Regions from separate parts of the Arthrobacter sp. Marseille-P9274 genome, predicted to be linked through region 2. Evidence: riboswitches for the same ligand, from Rfam matches in the RefSeq annotation. Region 2 holds a riboswitch; each other region holds the start of a gene.
What was found. Region 2 has a riboswitch for S-adenosylmethionine ahead of OC550_RS13175 (flavin reductase family protein). Riboswitches for the same ligand answer to the same signal wherever they lie in the genome.
Positions count from the first base shown of each region.

Region 1: linked by a shared signal. The riboswitch ahead of OC550_RS12405 (hypothetical protein) and the one ahead of OC550_RS13175 (flavin reductase family protein) in region 2 are both predicted to bind S-adenosylmethionine.
Region 3: linked by a shared signal. The riboswitch ahead of sfnG (dimethylsulfone monooxygenase SfnG) and the one ahead of OC550_RS13175 (flavin reductase family protein) in region 2 are both predicted to bind S-adenosylmethionine.
Region 4: linked by a shared signal. The riboswitch ahead of OC550_RS03670 (AmiS/UreI family transporter) and the one ahead of OC550_RS13175 (flavin reductase family protein) in region 2 are both predicted to bind S-adenosylmethionine.

Region 1 covers NZ_CAMPOV010000001.1:2,670,875-2,674,024, forward strand. Annotated here, with positions in the region: gene OC550_RS12385 (alpha/beta fold hydrolase) at 1-118, opposite strand, end outside; gene OC550_RS12390 (hypothetical protein) at 235-516, opposite strand; gene OC550_RS12395 (PIN domain-containing protein) at 608-1,042, opposite strand; gene OC550_RS12400 (hypothetical protein) at 1,039-1,200, opposite strand; SAM riboswitch class IV at 1,228-1,351, opposite strand; SAM riboswitch class IV at 1,518-1,681, shown strand; gene OC550_RS12405 (hypothetical protein) at 1,697-2,038, shown strand; gene OC550_RS12410 (TM0106 family RecB-like putative nuclease) at 2,237-3,150, shown strand, end outside.
Region 2 covers NZ_CAMPOV010000002.1:3,640-6,789, forward strand. Annotated here, with positions in the region: gene OC550_RS13165 (TIGR03885 family FMN-dependent LLM class oxidoreductase) at 1-142, opposite strand, end outside; gene OC550_RS13170 (aldo/keto reductase) at 270-1,277, shown strand; SAM riboswitch class IV at 1,361-1,478, shown strand; gene OC550_RS13175 (flavin reductase family protein) at 1,533-2,039, shown strand; gene OC550_RS13180 (thymidylate kinase) at 2,192-2,863, shown strand; gene OC550_RS13185 (SdrD B-like domain-containing protein) at 2,860-3,150, opposite strand, start outside.
Region 3 covers NZ_CAMPOV010000003.1:574,869-578,018, forward strand. Annotated here, with positions in the region: gene OC550_RS19910 (hypothetical protein) at 83-379, shown strand; SAM riboswitch class I at 1,160-1,259, shown strand; gene sfnG (dimethylsulfone monooxygenase SfnG) at 1,377-2,558, shown strand; gene OC550_RS19920 (O-acetylhomoserine aminocarboxypropyltransferase/cysteine synthase family protein) at 2,559-3,150, shown strand, end outside.
Region 4 covers NZ_CAMPOV010000001.1:814,634-817,783, reverse strand. Annotated here, with positions in the region: gene OC550_RS03675 (ABC transporter substrate-binding protein) at 29-961, shown strand; SAM riboswitch class IV at 1,166-1,278, shown strand; gene OC550_RS03670 (AmiS/UreI family transporter) at 1,320-2,015, shown strand; gene OC550_RS03665 (acyl-CoA dehydrogenase family protein) at 2,058-3,150, shown strand, end outside.

The DNA of each region.
Region 1 (3,150 bases), on a different contig from region 2:
GCCCGCGCCAAATCGCCCGTGACAGCGCGGAACCGTGCAGGAGTACGACGGCGGGCCCGTCCCCAGTGACGTCATAAGCGATCGGCGTTCGGTCCACGGAGTTTAGGGCGTTGGGCATGGTCCAAGTCTAGGCAGGCCACCGCCGCTGCCCGTGCCGCACCGGCGGGAAGGGCGAAGATGGCTGCACTCGGCCCCGGCGCGGGCGGTTCAGCCGCGCCGGAGGAGAGATGCCCTTCAGGCCCGGCGCAGACGTCTCAGCCAGCGCCGGAATCCACCGCCGCTGCGGACGACCCCCGGATGCTGGTGGCCCTCCTGCTCGAATGGGTCGGAGGCATCGTCCGGGAGGACGCCGCCCTCCCCCGCTCTGACGTGGGCGGTGCCGGGACCGGGAATCTGTGCCGCGGCCAGGTTCGGCATCACCGGATCGTCTCCCGAGCCGTGCAGCGGCAGCGGGCCCATGCCCTCCGCCCGCTCCGTTCCGTACGCGCCGCGGGTGCTTCTGTCTTTGCGTGCCATGGCCATCTCCTCCAGGGAGCCCGTAGCACCATTGTCGCCCTCGGGCCGCCGAACCGGAAGTGCCGGAAGGCGGCAGGCGACGTACACAGCCCTACACCGGACTCTCGGCGAACTGCCCCACCTGCCACGGGTCGATGGCCGGGACCGCCAGCTTGCGGTACCCCTCGACGTTCCGGGACACGATCGTCAGGCAGTGCTGCACGGCCGTCGCCGCGATCAGCGAATCAACCGCCGTGACCTCGGGATGCCCCGCCATCGGCGCCCAGGCCATCGCGACGTCCAGGTCGACCGGCAGGATAAAGCCCGAGAAGCGCGACGCCAGTTCGCCGAGCCAGGCGCCGCCGTCGTCCGACCCCCCGGCGTCCTGGCTGCCCAGCAGATGGAGCTCCGCCACGGACAGCGCGGAAATGTAGATGCCGAGGTGCCGGCGGCGCTGCAGGAAATCGACGACCGCCGGATGCGGCTCCGCGCGGCGCACTTCGGCGACGACGTCGGTGTCCAGCAACAGGCCCGAGGGACCCCTCACAAGCCCGCCGCGCGTGGCGTCCGCGCATCCTGCCGGACCGGGAGGCCGGCGGGCCCGAGCAGGAAGTCGACGAATTCCTGGCGTACGGCCGTTACTTGTTCGTAGTCGGCAAGGCTCATCACGCGCAGGCCGGCGTGGGCAGGATTAGGTGTACTCATGGAAGCGGTGCCGGGCACCGGTCCTTTCACGTGCTCTTGCCCGCACCATTTGCCCGTGGGCGAATGCAGGCCGCTTCGTCATCCGAACCACCCAGAGAGCGTGGGGTTGGTACGCGGCCAAGTCGGAGCTTAGCGGCCGCAATTCCTGAAGCTGAAGCGAGTATAACCAGAGCTTGTGCCGCCAGTCACGGGCCGTTTCGTCACCGGAAGTAACACGGCCCAACATCCCGTTACGAGGGGTAACGGGCCTACAACAAATTGTTTACTTCGCAGCAACCGTTTGGCTATGTGCATGCAGGACCCTATAGTTGGTACTGCTTCACGAGATGTGATCCGCAGCACACCGGCTCGCCGGGCGCTGCAAGGCTCCGACCGGTCACACACCAACCCCATGTTCGCGGGTGGTTCGGATGACGAAGCGGCCTGCATTTCACAGGACAACGAGGTTCTGAAGGGGACTCGGTGCGGGCAAGAACAACCGGAGAGAACAAGAATGATGAGTGCATATCCAATAGAAAAAGACAGCCGCAGCAGCAACCGCGAGCGCACAGTCCGTCTCAGGGACAACACTGTCCTGGACGAGTGGGTCGAGGTTGCCGTCCATATCGAGGCTGAGCTAAGCCTGGTCCAGTTGTGCCAGGACGGCGAACAGAAAATGCTGTACTCCGAGGACATCGGCGCCGTGCTGGAAGCGGCCATGGACTCGGACGGGTCCGCGCTGTGGTGCGAAAAGTACTCCAAGCTGCTCATTCCCAGCACCCGTCCGGGCGCGGGCAACCGTTTCTTCTCGCTGCGCAGGATGTTGAACGACGACGGCGGACCGCGGGACTGCAGCTAGCGCACCTTACGCCGCGGTGCTGCGTCCGCTCCTTGCTGATGGCGTTTCCCGCCTGCCCGGATACGGGCGGTCCGGCGGAACGTGCGCAAACTGTCGGACCCGGCTGATAGAAGTTGAGCATATGAGCCGCCCGCCGGCCCGGGGCCCCCGACAGGGGTTTCGGCGCCGGCGGGACCAACTTCTCCTCCAGGAGGCACCGTGTTCCTGCTCGATCCGCTGGCGCCCGGCGCGCCCCGGGACCTGATCTTCACCGCGAGCGACCTGGTGGTGGCCGCCCAGTGCGAATACCAGCTGCTGCGGAAGCTGGATGAAAAGCTCGGACGCAACCCGAAGGCGGAGTTCCCGCCGGACGAGATGCTGGCGCGCACGGCCGAGCTGGGCGACGTCCACGAGCACCGCGTGCTCCAGGACTTCCGGGACACTTTCGGCGCCGGAGTAGTGGAGATCGCCGAGATCGCGGGCTATACCAGGCCGCTGCTTGAAGCCAAGCATCGCGAATCGATCGCCGCCCTGCGCTCCGGTGCGGACGTGGTGTTCCAGGCCTCCTTCTTCGACGGCAGCTTCCACGGGCGTTCGGATTTCCTGGTCAAGGAGGAGGACGGCGGCTCGCCCCGCTACGCGGTGTATGACTCCAAGCTAGCCCGGCACGCCAAGGTCACGGCGCTGCTCCAGCTGGCGGCCTACGGCGACCAGCTGCTGAAAGCCGGCATCTCCCCCTCGCCTACCGTGACCCTGGTGCTGGGCGACGGCTCCCGCAGCGACCATAGCCTGCGGGACCTGCTGCCGGTCTTCCGCGAGCGCCGCAGCCGCTTCCTGGAGCTCACTGCAGCCCACCGGGCCCAGCCTGCCCCCGTGGCGTGGGGAGACGAGCGGCACACGGCGTGCGGGCGCTGCGACTACTGCGCCGAGCAGGTAGCACTGCACCGGGACGTGTTGCTGGTTTCCCGCATGAGCCCGGCCCGTCGCCGCCGGCTGCGGGACCTGGGCGTCACCACGATCGACCAACTGGCGGCCATGGAGCTGCCCCCGGGCGAGGCCCCGGACGGCGTGCTGGCCCGGCTGCGCGACCAGGCGAGGATGCAGACCGGTGCAGTGGAACCGGACGGAGCCGT
Region 2 (3,150 bases):
GGCCCTGCCGGGCGGACCAGGGCTCTAGGTGGTCGGAGCACATGGCCGCGCCGAAGCCGGCCTGCTCGGCCAACTGGACGTCGGCCAGGAGCTGGGCCGGAGCGATCTGTTCGTGCGATGCATGGAACCCGATGACAGCCACGCTCCATGCTTACCGCGAGGTCCGGGGCTTGTCGAGGCATCCGCCGGAATCGGTCGGCCAAATGCCGGACGGGCCGGAGGCGTGTGCTAAGAAGAAGCGTTGGCACGCACGCAGCGGAAGGGACAGCATGGGCACTCGCCGGATCGGGGCCAGGGACGCCGGCAGCATCGGGCTCGGGTGCATGAACCTCAGCCATGCCTACGGCACGCCCCCGCCGCGCGAACAGGCCGAGGCGCTGCTGCTGCACGCGCTGGACAGCGGCGTGCGGCACTTCGACACGGCCGCGCTCTACGGCGCGACGGCGAACGAGACCCTGGTCGGCGAGGTCCTGGGCGCGCGGCGCGACGAGTACTTCCTGGCCAGCAAGTGCGGCATGACGAGCGTGGACGGCAAGCGCGTGATCGACGGCCGGCCGCACACGCTGAAGGCCACCTGCGAGGAGGCGCTGCGGCGGCTGCGCACGGACCACATCGACCTCTATTACCTACACCGCTGGGACAAGACCATCCCGGTCGAGGAGAGCGTCGGCGCCCTGGCTGAACTCGTGGCCGAAGGCAAGATCGGCGGAATCGGCCTTTCCGAGGTTTCCGCCGACACGCTGCGCCGGGCCCACACGGTGCACCCGATGGCGGCGCTGCAGACGGAGTATTCACTCTGGACGCGCAATCCGGAGCTGGGCACCCTGGACGCCTGCCGGGAGCTGGGCACCGCGTTCGTGGCGTTCAGCCCGCTGGGCCGCGGTTTCCTCACCGGCACGGTCCGCGATGTGGCGTCCCTGCCCGACGGCGACATCCGCCGCGGTATGCCGCGCTTCTCGGCGCAGAACTACCCGCTCAACCTGCGGCTGCTTGATGAATTCATCCGGCTCGCCGCGGAGGCCGGCTGCACGCCGGCCCAGCTGGCTCTGGCCTGGGTGCTCCACCGCGGCGAGGACATCGTCGCCCTTCCCGGAACCACCAGCATCGCCCACCTCGACGAAGATCTGGCGGCCGCCGCCGTCGTACTTGATGCCGCGCTGATGACCCGGCTGGACGAGCTGATCAACGAGAAGACGGTGCACGGCCCGCGCTACAGCGCGGCGCTGCAGGGCGACGTGGACACCGAAACGTTCAGCGAACCGGAGCGGTCGGAGTAGCTCCCGGCATCGGCGCGGCGGTCCTTTACGAAGTGTTGCTGGGGTTTGACCCCGCAGCACGCCGCGTTTAGCGTGGAAAGCAGAATCATGAGTGCCAACACCAAGCCCTGGCTGGTTGGCCGGCAACCCTCTCGCCGTAGCGGGGTGCTCCAGGTGATGATTCGGCCCGCTGGCCGACAGCCAGCGTCGCAAGTACTGCGCATTCGCCGGTCGTAGAGGAAGCCAGCGGATTCGCCTGACGGCAAAGGAACCGGCATGTCCCTCCACGATGATCTGCAGCCCGATACCCTCCGCAAGGCGTTCGGACGGTTCCCGTCGGGTATCGCCGCCCTGTGCGCCATTGTCGACGGCGCCCCGCAGGGCATCGTCGCATCCTCCTTCACCGTGGGCGTCTCCATGGACCCGCCGCTGGTGATGTTCGCGGTGCAGAACACCTCGCGCACCTGGCCGATCGTGCGCACCGCCGGACGTATCGGCGTTTCCGTGCTGGGTGCGGGGCACGACGGCGTCTGCCGCCAGATCGCGTCGAAATCCGGGGACCGCTTCGCCGGGCTTCAACTTCATTCCACCGACGACGGCGCCCTCTTCCTCGAGGAGGCCGCGCTGTGGCTGGACTGCTCCGTGGAGCAGGAGGTTCCGGCCGGCGACCACCACGTGGTGCTGCTGAGGGTGCACGCCCTGACCACGCACGACGACGCGCACGAGCCGCTGGTCTTCCACGGCTCGGCCTTCCGCCGGCTGGAGCAGCCGGTGTTCGTCTAGCACCGGGCTTCGTCTAGCACCGGGCTTCGTCCAGCACCGGGCTTCGTCCAGCACTGCAGCCGCTCCAAGCGGGCGCCCAGATTCCCGCCGTAAGGTAGGCGGATGATGACGAGTGTTCCCGCTGCGGCCCCTGCCCATTGCCGCGCCCGGCCGTGACCGTCATCCTGCCGGATCCGGGCCGGACGGCCGATCCAAACGAACATGGAGCACCCCGGCGAGGCCCGTACCGCGTGGCCCTGGTCGGCATCGACGGCTCCGGGAAAACCTCTGCGGCCGAGGCTGTCAAGGCCCGGTTCGCGGCTGCCGGCGAGCCCGTCGCCGTCCACGGAATCTACGCCGGCCGCAAGACGCTGGAGCGGTGGGCCGGCCGGCTCGGCACCACCGCCGAGCGCCTGCTGGGCCGCAGGGGCCTGACCGCCGTCGAAAATGCCATCCGCGCCGCTATGGCCTGCAGTGCCTACTGGAAGTCCCGGAACGCCGAGGGGCTGGTGCTGTTCGACCGCTCCCTGTACTGCCAGCCCGCACGTGACCACAGCCGCGGACTGGTCCGGCGGGGCCTCGCGGCAAGGCTGCTGGACCGGCTCCCTCGGCCGGACCTGGTCGTCTACTTTGCCATCCCGCCGGAGCGGGCGCTCGCCCGGGTCGCCCTGCGCGGAGAGGACTCCGAGACCCTCGCAGAGCTGCGCTCGTTCGACGCCGGTTACCGGGCGCTGCCGGAGTTCGGGGACTTCACGATCATCGACGCCAGTCGGCCACGTGCCGACGTGGCCGGGCAGCTGGAGCAGTTGATCCGCTCCCGCCGCCCGGCAGCCGGGGAATCCTAGGCGGCCCTGCGTCGGCCAAGCCGGAGCAGGAGGGCACCAGCGGCAATGACGAGACCGGCCCAAGGCGCCCAGGCGGAAGCGCTGCTGCCGGTCTCGGCGAGGCGCGTCGTTGGCTGAGGCTCCCCCGGTGCAGCAACCGGCTGCGGGTTCAGCGCCATCGGCTCAACCGCGGGCTCTACCGGCGCCGGCGCCGCGACCGCCACCTCCTCGGCAATGCCAAAGATGATTCCAAAGGGCGCTGCTCCTACGATGGCGAAGTACGGCGTCAGCCCATTGGCGTCGATTTC
Region 3 (3,150 bases), on a different contig from region 2:
AGACGTACCGGAGGGTCGGCAGTCCGCTAAGGACCCCTTCGTTGTTCCGCCGTCGGTCTTTGCGGAATGCGTCCCGCGTCCAGTGGAAGTCCATGCCGTCAAGCTCCACAATGAGCCGCCCTTCGATGAGCAGATCCACTCGGCCAAGGCCGCGGATCTCGACCTGTGTCTCCACGCGCAGGCCGGCTGCCCGGAACAGCTCGCGCGCTATGACCTCCAGTGGGGAGTCCGCATCCTTCCCTATTCGTTGCACGACGGCTCGGCGTGCCCCGTTTCGTGGACCAGGCAAATGACGTACGAGTTCCGCCTGGCCAACAGCCCCGCGGCGGACAGCAGACTCGGCAAGGACAAGCGCCTCCAACGGAGGACGGCATCGTAGGGTGTGCAGCACAGCGTCGATGACTGGCACATAGGCACCCGGCAGGCGATCTCCGACCAAGGCGCTGCGGTGTGTAGTGACCGATTTCGGCAGGCCCCCATGGTCTGACCAGAGATGGAGGCACTCCGGATCCTTGATGGTCCAAAGCCGCAACTCCTTTGCCGCTGAGATGCAGGTGATCAGACCGTTGACCTTCAATGCCGTCCGGATTTCCGGTTCCCCGTCGGGGACGCCCGCCAGCCCCCGACGCACTAGCTGGACTGCCCCCGCTCGGACAGCAGCTTGGATCCTTGAACGGCTGTGGCCCGCCCGCATAAGGTCTGCGTAACGGGCGGTGCCCCCCAGCCGGACGACGTCTGCCGCTAGACGTTGGTGGTCTTCCATGGCAGGAGCCTGCCGGAAGCGCTCGGCTGAATCCACCGTCGGCGGCAGTGCTGTGGACAACGCACGCATCGTGCATCCGCCAACCTCCCTCGCTTCCCGACCGTCTCCACTAAACGTGCAGGTCAGAGCGTTGCTTGAAGTCTAAAGATGGAAACGAATGCTTAACCGAGGGAGGTTCGCCGCACCGCGTTCCTTTGGGCGGCCCTCCAGGCCGGGTGGCCCTTCCGAGGCTGCGGGGAAAGACGCGGGCCGACGGCGGGAGGCCACGACGGCCACGGCCGCCCGGCAGCTGTGGAAAACCAGCGGGGACGGCGGCGGCGTTCGGGGAATTCCCGGCGGGACGCAATGCGGCTCAACATTCTTGGAGCCGCGCCGGACAGGCTGGCAGAATAGCAAGGACCATCCCGAGCGGCTGAGAGATCTGGCTCTTTGACGCCGCAGCAACCCTCCGGACCTCCCCGTCCCGGAAAGGTGCTACCGCCAGAAGCGATGGAGAGAGCGCAAGCAATCTTTGATCCGGATGGCGTCGGCCGTTCGGCAGGCGCCTGATGGACCGTCATTACCCGGGATTCCCGTTCACGCGCTTTAAGCGCCGACCATCAAGGAATTCGCCATGAGCACGACCGTCAACACCACCGTGGCCAACCTCGAAACCCCGCTGAAGTTCGCCTACTGGGTTCCCAACGTCTCCGGCGGCCTCGTCGTCTCCACGATCGAGCAGCGCACCAGCTGGGACTTCGACTACAACAAGAAGCTCGCCCGCATCGCGGAGAACTCCGGCTTCGAGTACGCCCTGACCCAGACCCGCTACGCCGCCAGCTACGGCGCGGACAAGCAGCATGAGGCCACCAGCTTCTCGCTCGCCCTGCTCGGCGCCACCGAGCGGCTCAACGTCATCTCCGCCGTCCACCCGGGCATGTGGCACCCCGGCGTCCTCGCCAAGTTCATCATCACCGCGGACCACATCTCCGGCGGCCGCGCCGCAGTGAACATCGTGTCCGGGTGGCTGAAAGACGAGTTCGTCAACTTCGGCCTCGAATGGCTCGAGCATGACGAGCGCTACGTCCGTACCGAAGAGTTCATCAACGTGCTCCGCGGCCTGTGGACCCAGCAGAACTACAGCCAGTCCGGCAAGTACTACAACATCAAGGACTTCACTCTGAACCCGGCTCCGGTGGACGTCCCGGGCCGCGCCCATCCGGAGATCTTCTTCGGCGGCAATTCCACCGCCGCCCAGGCCGCCGCCGGCCGCACCGCGGACTGGTACTTCTCCAACGGCAAGGACCTCGAGGGCTTCAAGGACAACATCGCCGGAGTCCGCGCCGCCGCTGCCACCGTCAACCGCACCCCGAAATTCGGCCTCAACGGCTTCGTCATCGCCCGCGGCACCGAGGCGGAAGCCAGGGACACCCTCCGCGAGATCGTCGAGAAGGCGCACCGCCCCGCCGTCGAAGGTTTTGCCGCCGCGGTCAAGGAAGCCGGCCAGTCCACCCGGGACGGCAAGGGCATGTGGGCGGATTCTACGTTCGAGGACCTCATCCAGTACAACGACGGCTTCAAGACCGGACTCATTGGTACACCCGAGCAGATCGCCGAACGTATTGTTGAGTTCAAGAAGATCGGCGTGAACCTCATGCTGACCGCCTACCTGCACTTCCAGGAGGAAGTCGAGGCGTTCGGCCGCGACGTACTGCCGATCGTCCGCGAACTCGAGGCGGATCTCGCACGCGCCAACGGCACCGAGCTCAACACGGCGCTGCTGCCCGCCACCAACTTCGAAGGAGCTGCCCTCTAAATGGCTGAACGCACATTCGGCTTCCGCACCCGGGCCCTGCACGCCGGCGGAACCCCCGACGCCGAGCACGGCGCCCGGGCGGTGCCCATCTACCAGTCCACGTCCTTCGTCTTCAAGGACACGGACGACGCCGCCAACCTCTTTGCGCTGCAAAAGTACGGCAACATCTACTCCCGTATCGGCAACCCCACGGTCGCCGCGTTCGAGGAGCGGATCGCCTCGCTCGAGGGCGGGATCGGCGCGGTCGCCACGTCGTCGGGCATGGCCGCGGAGTTCATCACCTTCGCCGCGCTGGCCGGCGCCGGGGACCACATCGTCGCCTCCTCGAAGCTATACGGCGGCACCATCACCCAGCTGGACGTGACCCTGCGCCGCTTCGGCGTCGAGACCACGTTCATCGACAGCACGGACCCGGCGGACTTCGCCGCGGCCATCGGCGAGAACACCAAGGCCGTCTACACGGAGATCGTGGCGAACCCGTCCGGCGACATCGCGGACCTTGAGGGCCTGGCCAAGGTAGCACACGACGCCGGTATTCCGCTGGTCGTGGACGCCACCTTGAGCACGCCGTACCTGATCCGCCCGATCGAGC
Region 4 (3,150 bases), on a different contig from region 2:
AGCGGACCTACCTCTAAGGAACACTTCCATGCGGAACACCGTCAGGCTTCCAGCGGTTCTGATCACCGGGCTCCTGCTCGTCCTGGGCATGGTCGGCTGCAGCGCCAGTCCGTTCGAGGACGGACAAGCCAGCGCCGGGGCGGCCGGGTCCCAGGCGCCCTTGCTCGTGGGATCGGCGAATTTCCCGGAGAGCGAGACCCTCGCCGAGATCTATGCAGGGGCTTTGAACGCCGGAGGCCTTCCCGCGGCAACCAAACCGCGGATTGGCTCCCGCGAGGTCTACGCCCGGGCAGTGCAGGACGGCTCCATCGACCTGGTGCCCGATTACAGCGGCAATCTTCTGCGCTATCTGGACGAGGGCACCTCAGCGCGGAGCGCCGAAGAAGTGATGAAGGAACTGCCCGGAAAGCTGCCGAAGGGGCTTGCGGTACTGGAACCGGCTGCCGCGGAGGACAAAGACGCGCTCGTCGTCACGCAACAGACTGCGGACAAGCACGGACTGGAATCCCTCGAGGACCTGGGCAAAATCTGTGACCGTATTGCCCTCGGAATGCCGCCCGAGGCCCAGGAGCGTCCGCAGGGACTGTCGGGGCTTGAGGCAGTTTATGGATGTGTCCCGAAGGAGTTTGTCCCGTTTAGCGACGGCGGCGGGGCGCTGACGCTCCAGGCGCTGCTGGACGACCGGGTCCAGGCCGCCAACATCTTCACCACTTCCCCGTCGATCGCGGCGAACAGGCTGGTCGCGCTGAAGGACACCAAGGACCTCTTCGCGGCCCAGCAGGTGCTTCCCCTGATCCGCACCGACACCGTCGGCAGCGAGGCCAGGGACATCCTGAACAAGGTCTCGCAGGTACTGACCACTGAGGACCTCATGCAGCTCAACGAGCAGGTCTCCGGGGACGCGAAGCAGAACCCCCGTGACGCCGCAGCCGCCTGGCTCAAGGACAAGGGACTCGCCTGATTGGACGCCGCCGGCCGGCAGGGCCGCTGCAGTGAATGAAGTCCCGGCGAGACCGGCCGGCGCTCAGCTGCACTAGCGGACCGCGGGCCTACCTGGCAAGCCCCTGCAACCTTCACCCGCGCGGCGGGTAACAGGACGTGACCTTCCGTCATGTTCGCCGGAAACCGTTGCCGCCAGCCGCCGGCGCGGCATACCTTTGCAACAGATCACGAGTTCCAACGCGAAGCCCTGGCTGGTTGGACGGCAACCCTCTTCGTGGTGGGGTGCCCCAGGTGAAGATCCGGCCGGGCACAACCGTGTTCCGGCAAGCATCGAGCCGGCTCAAACGTGAGCCCTCCCGCACAGACGGAACCTCCCCATGTCCTTCATCTGCCTCATCCTCTCCGGCGTGGCACTGCTGACCAACGGTCTGGCCCTGCTCGGACGCATACCGCCGCGCGACAGCGGCACCCTGAACCTGCTCATCGGCGGCCTCCAGCTGATCCTGGCCACCCTGATTGCCGTGACCGCCGCGGGCGATCCGGCCGAGCTGCTCAGCGCCGCCGGTGTCGTCCTCTTCGGCCTGACCTACACGTACGTCGGCCTGAACTCGCTGTTCGACCTCGGCTCGGCCGGCGTCGGCTGGTTCTGCGTCCTCGTCGCCGCGCTCGCGGTGGTCTACGCGGTCTCCAACCTGGCCGCCGACCCGTTCTCCGCGGTGCTGTGGGCCAGCTGGGCCGTGCTGTGGACGCTGTTCTTCCTGCTCCTCGCCCTCGGCAAGTCCGCGCTCACCGCCTACACCGGCTGGGCCACCCTGCTCACCAGCCAACTAACGACGACGCTGCCCGCCCTTTTGGGGCTGAACGGTGCCTGGCCTTCGGGCTGGGGGAGTGCCGCGGCAGCCGCCGTCGTGATCGCCCTCCTGTTCACGGCCGCAAGGTTCCTGGCCCTGCGCACCGGCCGCGCCGCCGTCGTACTTCCCAACCCCGAACCCGCTCGGGCAGACAAGGTCCGCGCGTCCGCCGACGCTGAACTTCCGAAGCCCGTCCAGAAGCCGGCGCCCGCCGCCGTCTGACCCGCCAGACTTCCAAATTCCCGCAACAACGAAAGGCCCGTCATGACCTCCGTAACCACGCACACCACGCACGCCGCCGAGACCGACTACGAGACTCTTGCCAACCGCTTCCGCCCGATCTTCGCGCGCATCGCCGAGGGTGCCAGCGCCCGCGAGCAGGACCACCAGCTGCCGTTCGACCAAATCAAGGAGCTGACCAAGGCGGGCTTCGGCGCCGTGCGCGTTCCGGTGGCCGACGGCGGTGCCGGCGCCACCCTGCCGCAGCTGTTCCGCCTGCTGACCGAGCTCGCCGCCGCGGACTCGAACATCCCGCAGGCGCTGCGCGGCCACTTCGCCTTCGTCGAGGACCGGCTGGTCTCCTCCGGTCCGCAGCGCGCGGTCTGGCTGGAGCGCTTCGTGAACGGCGAGATCGCGGGCAACTCGTGGACCGAGGTCGGCAGCGTGAAGATCGGCGACGTCATCACCAAGGTCAGCCCGGACCCGGACTCGGCCACCGGCGGCTTCCGCGTCAACGGCACCAAGTACTACTCGACCGGCAGCATCTTCGCCGACTGGATCGACACCTTCGCCCAGCGCACGGACAACGACGTCAAGGTCATCGCCGTCGTCAATGCGCACCAGCCGGGCGTCACGCATTCCGACGACTGGGACGGCTTCGGCCAGCAGACCACCGGCTCCGGCACCAGCACCTTCAAGGACGCCGTGGTCGAGGCCGAGAACGTCATCGACTTCGACACCCGCTTCAAGTACCAGACCGCGTTCTACCAGGTCGTCCTGCTCGCCGTCCTCGCCGGCAGCATCAAGGCCGCCGAGCGCGACATCGCCACCGAAGTCCGCAACCGCACGCGCATCTTCTCGCACGGCAACGCCGACTCCTTCCGCGAGGATCCGCAGATCCTGCAGGTCATCGGCGAGGTCTCGGCCCGCGGCTACGCAGCCGAAGCCACCGTCGAGCGCGCCGCCCAGGCACTGCAGCGCGCGTACGAAGCCGCGTTCCTCGGCGACCTCGAGCGCGAAGAGCACCTCAACGACCTCGCCGAGCTCGAAAGCGCCCAGGCCCAGGTGGTCCTGACCGACCTCGCCACCCGCGCCACCTCGGACATCTTCGACGCGCTCTCCGCCTCGGGCACCAGCA